DNA from 2 places in the Mesocryomonas lacus genome. Region 1 is predicted to be linked to the other one. Evidence: predicted binding sites of a transcription regulator. Region 1 holds the regulator's gene; the other holds the start of a gene.
The links. Region 1 encodes LexA, which represses DNA repair genes until DNA is damaged. Its sites were predicted from a motif close to TGTTCNNNNTGTGTTCNG; they were not measured.
Positions count from the first base shown of each region.

Region 2: a site for LexA is predicted at 1,371-1,388, ahead of ACZLZQ_RS12180 (ATP-dependent helicase). Genes of this name have one in related genera too.

Region 1 covers NZ_JBUZWF020000004.1:527,591-530,993, reverse strand. The annotation lists gene ACZLZQ_RS16725 (ComEC/Rec2 family competence protein) at 1-906, shown strand, start outside; gene lexA (transcriptional repressor LexA) at 1,159-1,848, opposite strand; gene ACZLZQ_RS16715 (molybdopterin molybdotransferase MoeA) at 1,953-3,167, opposite strand; gene moaC (cyclic pyranopterin monophosphate synthase MoaC) at 3,155-3,403, opposite strand, start outside.
Region 2 covers NZ_JBUZWF020000003.1:505,471-508,873, forward strand. The annotation lists gene ACZLZQ_RS12180 (ATP-dependent helicase) at 1-1,345, opposite strand, end outside; gene ACZLZQ_RS12185 (dienelactone hydrolase family protein) at 1,524-2,402, shown strand; gene ACZLZQ_RS12190 (cupin domain-containing protein) at 2,412-2,903, shown strand; gene ACZLZQ_RS12195 (FAD-binding oxidoreductase) at 2,986-3,403, shown strand, end outside.

The DNA.
Region 1 (3,403 bases):
TTCCTGCACGACCATCTGCCGGACACGCCGACCGGGCTGCTGACCCCGGAAGGACTGGTGCTGCTGTCGCTGGCGCTGCTGCTGGCCTGCTTCCTCGCCAGCGGCCTGCGTTGGCTGGCCTTGCCGGTGGCCGCGCTCGGGCTCGTACTGGCGCCGGCGACAGGGCCGCGGCCCGAACTCCTGGTGTTCGAAGACGGACGCGAGCTGGCGCTGATCGGGGCGGGGTACGTGCTGATGCCGTTGCGGCCGAAGCCGAACGCGTTCGTGCTGACGCAGTGGCAGAGGGCTTTTCCGGACGGCGCTCAGCCGCTGGACACAGGCGTGCCATCGCGCGCCGGCGTGCGACCGGACGCCGGTGTGCCACCAGACCCGAGTGCGGCGGGATTTCGCTGCGAAGCTTTAGAGCCAGAGGGTGGTGTCGCGACCAAGAGATCCTCGCCCTCGGCTGCCGTCCCTCAACTCTTACGGTCGACGCCGCCGCTCACTGGCGAGCCCGCAGCGCCTGTCATCGACGGAAAGTCGTTGACGCCGGCAGTACCGGCCGTCCCGGCGAAGCGGGCGTCCCGGCCGATGCGGATCTGCCGGGCGACGACGCGGAGCGGGCTGAGGGTGGTCTGGACCGACGATTATCGCCAGATCGGTACGGCTTGCGACAGCGCGGACGTCGCCATCGTCGCACGGGCGGCGCGGCGCGAGGCGTGCCGCTCGGGCGCCGTGCTGGTGACGCTGCGCACGCTGCGGCGGACCGGTTCGCTCGCCATCTCCCGCTCTGCTGCAACGGGCCACGCCGAGATCTCCGCCTCGATCGCGCCGGTGCCGGAGCCGTGGCAAGTGCAGCGGCTGGCACCTTGGCCGGAGACCTGGCGGCGGGCGGTTGAGAGTACGCCGGAGAAGCCGCGGCCGTGATGCGGGGCGTTGGGATGCAAGGTTAGGCGTTCGCGGGCGGCCCCCTCATCGGCCTGCCGGCCACTTCTCCCCGGAGGGGCGAAGAAGGCGGTTTTGAGCGTGGCGGCAGGGGTGCTGCCGGCGTCGGATGCTCGCGGGGCCGACTAGATTCTTCTCCCCTGTGGGGAGAAGGTCGCGGCAGCGGGATGAGGGGGGCGGCGCGGGGCTTGTGGGTGGGCCCCCGCAACGCCGCTAACCGCCCCCCAGCCCGCCTCAGTATTTGCGGATCAGGCCGACGAGCTTGCCCTGGACCTTGATGCGCTCGGAGCCGAAGCTGCGGGTCTCGTAGGCGGGGTTGGCGGCCTCGAGCGAGATGGTGTCGCCGCGGCGGCGGAAGCGCTTGAGGGTCGCCTCCTCGTCGTCGACGAGGGCCACCACGATCTCGCCGCCTTGCGCGGTGTCGCCCCGGCGGATGACAACGGTATCGCCGTCGAGGATGCCGGCCTCGATCATCGAATCGCCCTTTACCTCCAGCGCGTAATGCTCGCCGCCGCCCAGCATGTCCGGCGGCACGAAGATCTGGCTGCCGCTCTGCTGGATGGCCGAGATCGGCACGCCGGCGGCGATGCGGCCCATCAGCGGGATGCCGACCGGTTCGCTGTCGTTGGCGGCCGGGCGAATGCGCTTGGGCAAAGGCTCGACGGACGTCTCCGCGATGGGCTCGCGGCGGGGCGCGACGGGCTCGGCGTCGGCGCTTTTTGCCTTGGCCGGCGCGACCGAGTCCGGCAGCTTCAGGACTTCCAGTGCCCGGGCGCGGTTCGGCAGACGGCGGATGAAGCCGCGCTCTTCCAGCGCGGTAATCAGTCGGTGGATGCCGGACTTGGAGCGGAGATCCAGCGCATCCTTCATCTCGTCGAAGGACGGCGGCACGCCCAGTTCCTGCAATCTCCCATGGATGAACATCAGGAGATCGTGCTGCTTGCGCGTCAGCATTTCCGGCGATCCTTGTTAAAACAAAACCTGAACAAAGCTATCTGTTCTAGTTGTGTTCTGCAAGAGCCGGAAGCTTAGTCGAGCGCGATGTAGCGGCAGGAATCGCCGGATTTGGCCGCTGGCGCATGGGGTTCTCGCAAGAGGAGAACATTGGCCCGGGCATAGACCGAGAGGAGCGACGAATCCTGGCGCCCGAAAGGCGTGACGATCGGCACGACCGCCTGCGATTCGCCAAGCGTCGCCCGGATGAAGTCGGCGCGCTGGTCGTTCGCCGGCATGTCGGCACCGAGGATGGCCTCGCGGTAGAGCGGGCTGGCCGGGGCGCCGGTAAGGGCATGAACGAGGGGCTTCAGGAACAAGGTCGCGGCGACCATCGAGGAGGCGGGGTTGCCGGGAAGGCCGATGAGCCGGGTGCGGCCGATGCGACCGGCCATCAGCGGCTTGCCCGGCCGCATGGCGACCTTCCAGAAATCGAGCGCGACGCCGCGGGCGGCGAAGACCTTGCCGACGAGGTCGTGGTCGCCGACCGAGGCGCCGCCGATGGTGACGAAGATGTCGACGGCGTCGGTGACGGCGCGGTCGAGGAGGGCGCCGATCTCGGCCTCGTCGTCGCGGGCGATGCCGTAGTCAAGCGCCTCGCCGCCGGCGGCCTCGACCATGGCGGCGACCCCGAAAGTATTGGAGGCGACGATCTGCGAGGGGCCGACCGGCTCGCCGGGCATGACCAGCTCGTCGCCGGTGGCAAGGATCGCGATGCGCGGACGGCGCAGCACGGTGAGCCGCGGATGGCCGCCGCTCGCCGCCAGGGCGATCGTGCCGGCGCCAAAACGCGTGTTCGCCTTGATGAGCGTGTCACCCTTCGAGAAGTCGGCGCCGGCCTTGCGGATGTGGCGGCCGCGCATGGCTGGCTCCAGCGGCAGCATGGTGGTGACTGTGGGCCGCTCGGCGTTCTCCTGGATGAGGATCGCATTGGCCCCGTCCGGCACCGGCGCGCCGGTGAAGATCCGGACGGTCTCGCCCGGAGCAACGCTGCCCTCGAAGGCGCGCCCGGCGGCGGATTCGCCGATGACCGTCAGCGGCTGGAAAGGGCCGGCCGTATCGTCGGCGCGCACGGCGTAGCCGTCCATGGCGGAGGCGTCAAAGTCGGGCTGGGTGCGCAGAGCGGGCAAGTCGGCGGCAAGGATGCGGCCGCGCGCAGCGCGCAGCGGCACGGTCTCGGTCTCCTTCACCGCGACGGCGTCCTGCATCAGCGCGGCGAAGGCGTCGGCGACGGAAATCATGCCGACCAGTCACCGGAGCGGCCGCCGGATTTGGCAAGCACCCGGATCGCGGAGATCTGCATGCCGCGATCGACCGCCTTGGCCATGTCGTAGATGGTGAGGCAAGCGACGCTGACGGCGGTCAGCGCTTCCATCTCGACGCCGGTCTTGCCGCTGAGGCGGACCGTCGCGGTGACGCGCAGGCCCGGCAATGCGGGCTCGGCGGCGATGTCGACGGCGATCTTCTCCAGCATCAAGGGATGGCA
Region 2 (3,403 bases), on a different contig from region 1:
CGAGGCGGTCCTCGTTGTGCGCGATGAGTTTGGACGCCGCGCCGAGGATATGGGCGGTGGAGCGGTAGTTGCGCTCGAGGCGGATGACGGTGGCGCCGGGGAAATCCTTGTCGAAACGCAGGATGTTGTCGACCTCCGCGCCGCGCCAGCCGTAGATCGACTGGTCGTCATCGCCGACGCAGCAGATGTTGACGCTGTCGCTCGCGCTGTAGCGGCGGGGCTCGGCTTCCGCAGCCGCTACGGCCGATCGGCCACCGGAGGCTTCGCCCCAGGGGGGAGGGGTGTTGTCGCCGTCGTCAACGAGGTCGTCATACGCTGACGCGCTGATCTCCCCCCTTGAGGGGGAGATGGCCGGCAGGCCAGAGGGGGGCGAGCTGCCGCCCACCTCTGCTGTTGCGCTATTCGCAAGCGCTGCATCTCGCGCGCCCCCCTCTGCCTTGCCAGGCATCTCCCCCTCAAGGGGGGAGATCGACTGTGCCTGATCCCGCCGCTTCGGGCGCTGGGCGAGGAGGCGGAGCCAGAGGTACTGGGAGATGTTGGTGTCCTGGTACTCGTCGACCAGGATGTACTTGAACCGCCGGTGGTAGTCGGCGAGGACGTCGGGATGCGCGCGGAAGATGGCGATCGGGTGCATCAGGAGGTCGCCGAAATCGGTGGCGTTGAGCGCCACGAGACGGTCCTGATAGGCCTGGTAGAGCTCGCGGCCGCGGCCGTTGGCGAAGGCGCGCGCATCCCCCTCGGGAATGTCCTTCGGCGTCAGGCCCTTGTTCTTCCAGCCGTCGACGAGGCCGGCGAAGGCGCGTGCCGGCCAGCGCTTGTCGTCGAGCTTCTCGGCCTGGATCAGCTGCTTCATCAGCCGGATTTGGTCGTCGGTGTCGAGGATGGTGAAGTTCGACTTCAGCCCGACCAGCTCGGCGTGCCGGCGCAGGATCTTGACGCCGATGGAGTGGAAGGTGCCGAGCCAGGGCATGCCCTCGACCGCGCCGCCGCCGACGAGAAGCCCGATGCGCGTCTTCATCTCGCGCGCCGCCTTGTTGGTGAAGGTCACCGCAAGGATCTGGCTGGGGAAGGCCTTGCCGGTGGCGAGGATGTGGGCGATGCGCGTAGTCAGAACGCGTGTCTTGCCGGTGCCGGCACCGGCGAGCACCAGCACGGGCCCCTCGGTCGCCTCGACCGCGGCCCGCTGTTCGGCGTTGAGGCCCTCGAGATAGTCCGGCGCTTTCGGTCCGCCGCGGGCGGCCAGCGCGCGTGCGGCGATGCCGCCGGCGCGGGGGGCCGGGGGCCGGCTCTCGCCGTCGGGCCGGGACGCGCCGTCGGGCCGGCGGGGAATGCTGGAATCGCTCATATTCCCTATCTAATCGGCCGCTCGCCGGAACACTAGGGGAACGCGGTCACACCTCGGTTCCCGCCGTCCTCCGGCGCGGGCGCTGCCATCTGCGGCAATCTTCCAGATATTTGGTCGCGCCGTGGTTGATCCGGCGGGGTCAGCATTTAAGCTGAGGACCAAACCAGGGAGATACGAGATGACCAAGACGCCCGCCATCACCCAGGCGATGATCAACGCCTATGACGAGTACACCCATCTGACGCTCGACCGACGGGGCTTCATGCAGAAGCTGACCGGCCTTGCCGGTTCGGCGGCCGCTGCCGCCGCGATCGCGCCGATGCTGGGGGCCTCCAACGCCGAGGCGGCGATCGTGCCGGAGGGCGATCCCGGCATCGAGACGTCCTGGGTCCTCTTCAGCGCCGGCGAGACCGAGATGAAGGCCTATCTCGCGCGGCCGAAGGATGCGGCGGGTTCGCTTCCCGGCGTCATGGTGATCCACGAGAACCGCGGCCTCAACGGGCATATCCAGGATGTGGCACGGCGGCTCGCCAAGGCCGGCTTCGTGGCGCTGGCGCCGGACTTCCTGTCGGCGAACGGCGGCACCCCGCCGGACGAGGACAAGGCACGCGACCTCATCGGCACGCTCGATCCCTCGGTGACCACGGCGCTCGCCAAGGATTCGGCGGACTGGCTGACGAAGGCCGACGGCGTCAACGGCAAGGTCGGCGCCGTCGGCTTCTGCTGGGGTGGCGGTCTCGTCAACGACCTCGCGGTCGCCGATCCTGCCCTCGCCGCCGGCGTCGCCTATTACGGCCGCCAGCCGAAGGCCGAGGATGTGGTGAAGATCAAGGCTGCGGTCATGCTGCACTATGGCGGCCTCGACGACCGGATCAATGCCGGCATTCCCGCCTACCGCGATGCCCTCGAGAAGGCAGGCGTCGAGCATCAGATCTTCGTCTATGATGGCGTCAACCATGCCTTCAACAACGACACATCAGTCGCCCGCTACGACAAGGCGGCGTCCGATCTCGCCTTCGAGCGCACGACGACATTCCTGAGGACCAAGCTCAGCTGAGGAGGGCCCATGCTGCACTACCTGCATCCCGATCCGCTCGGCGAGATGCCGAACAGCACGCTGCCGCTGATCGTCGCGGCGGGGGCTGTCGGTCCCGATCTGTCGGAGAATGCCGTCCACGATCTCCTGCGCAGCCACGGCTGGCAGGGAACGTGGACCTACACGGTCTACGACTACTGGCATTATCACGCGGCCGGGCACGAGGTTCTCGTCTGCATTGCCGGGCATGCCCGCATCGGTTTCGGCGGCGATACCGGCGAGGAAGTGGAGATGACGCCCGGCGATGCCGTGATCATTCCCGCTGGCGTCGGGCACAAGCGGCTTTCGGCCTCGCCCGACTTCCAGGTGGTCGGCGCCTATCCGCCCGACCAGAATGGCGCCATCACCCGCGCCGGCGCGATGGCGCTGGTGGTCGCTGCGCGGTCGATCGGCCAGCTCGCGCTGCCGGTGATGGACCCGCTGAGCGGCGACGAGCCCGGTCGGCTGGCGGCCTGGCGGTAGCGGCGCAAACGCGCAGCCCAGACCTCTGGCGCGACCCCGCCGCTTTATGGCATGCCCGTCTGAGAAAAGCAGGAGAACGGGCATGACACTGGCCGACATCAGGCGCGAGAGCGTAGAGCCTCGGACGGGAACGGCCACGGCCGTGGCGGCCCTGAAGGAGAAGTTCGGCGAGCGGCTGTCGACCGGCGCGGATGTCCGACGTGCCCATGCGCACACGACGACCTACATCCCCAACCAGATGCCCGACGCCGTGTTCTTCGCCGAAAGCGAGGAGGACGTGCGCGACCTCGTGCTGGTCTGCCATCAGCATTCCTGCCCGATCGTGCCTTTCGGCATCGGCTCGTCGCTCGAAGGCCACGTCAACGCGCCGCAAGGCGGCATCTCCGTCGACCTGTCGCGCATGGACAGGATTCTGCAGCTCAACCCCGAGGATTTCGACGTCACGGTCCAGCCGGGCATCACCCGCGAAGCGCTGAACGCCCAGCTGCGCGACACCGGCC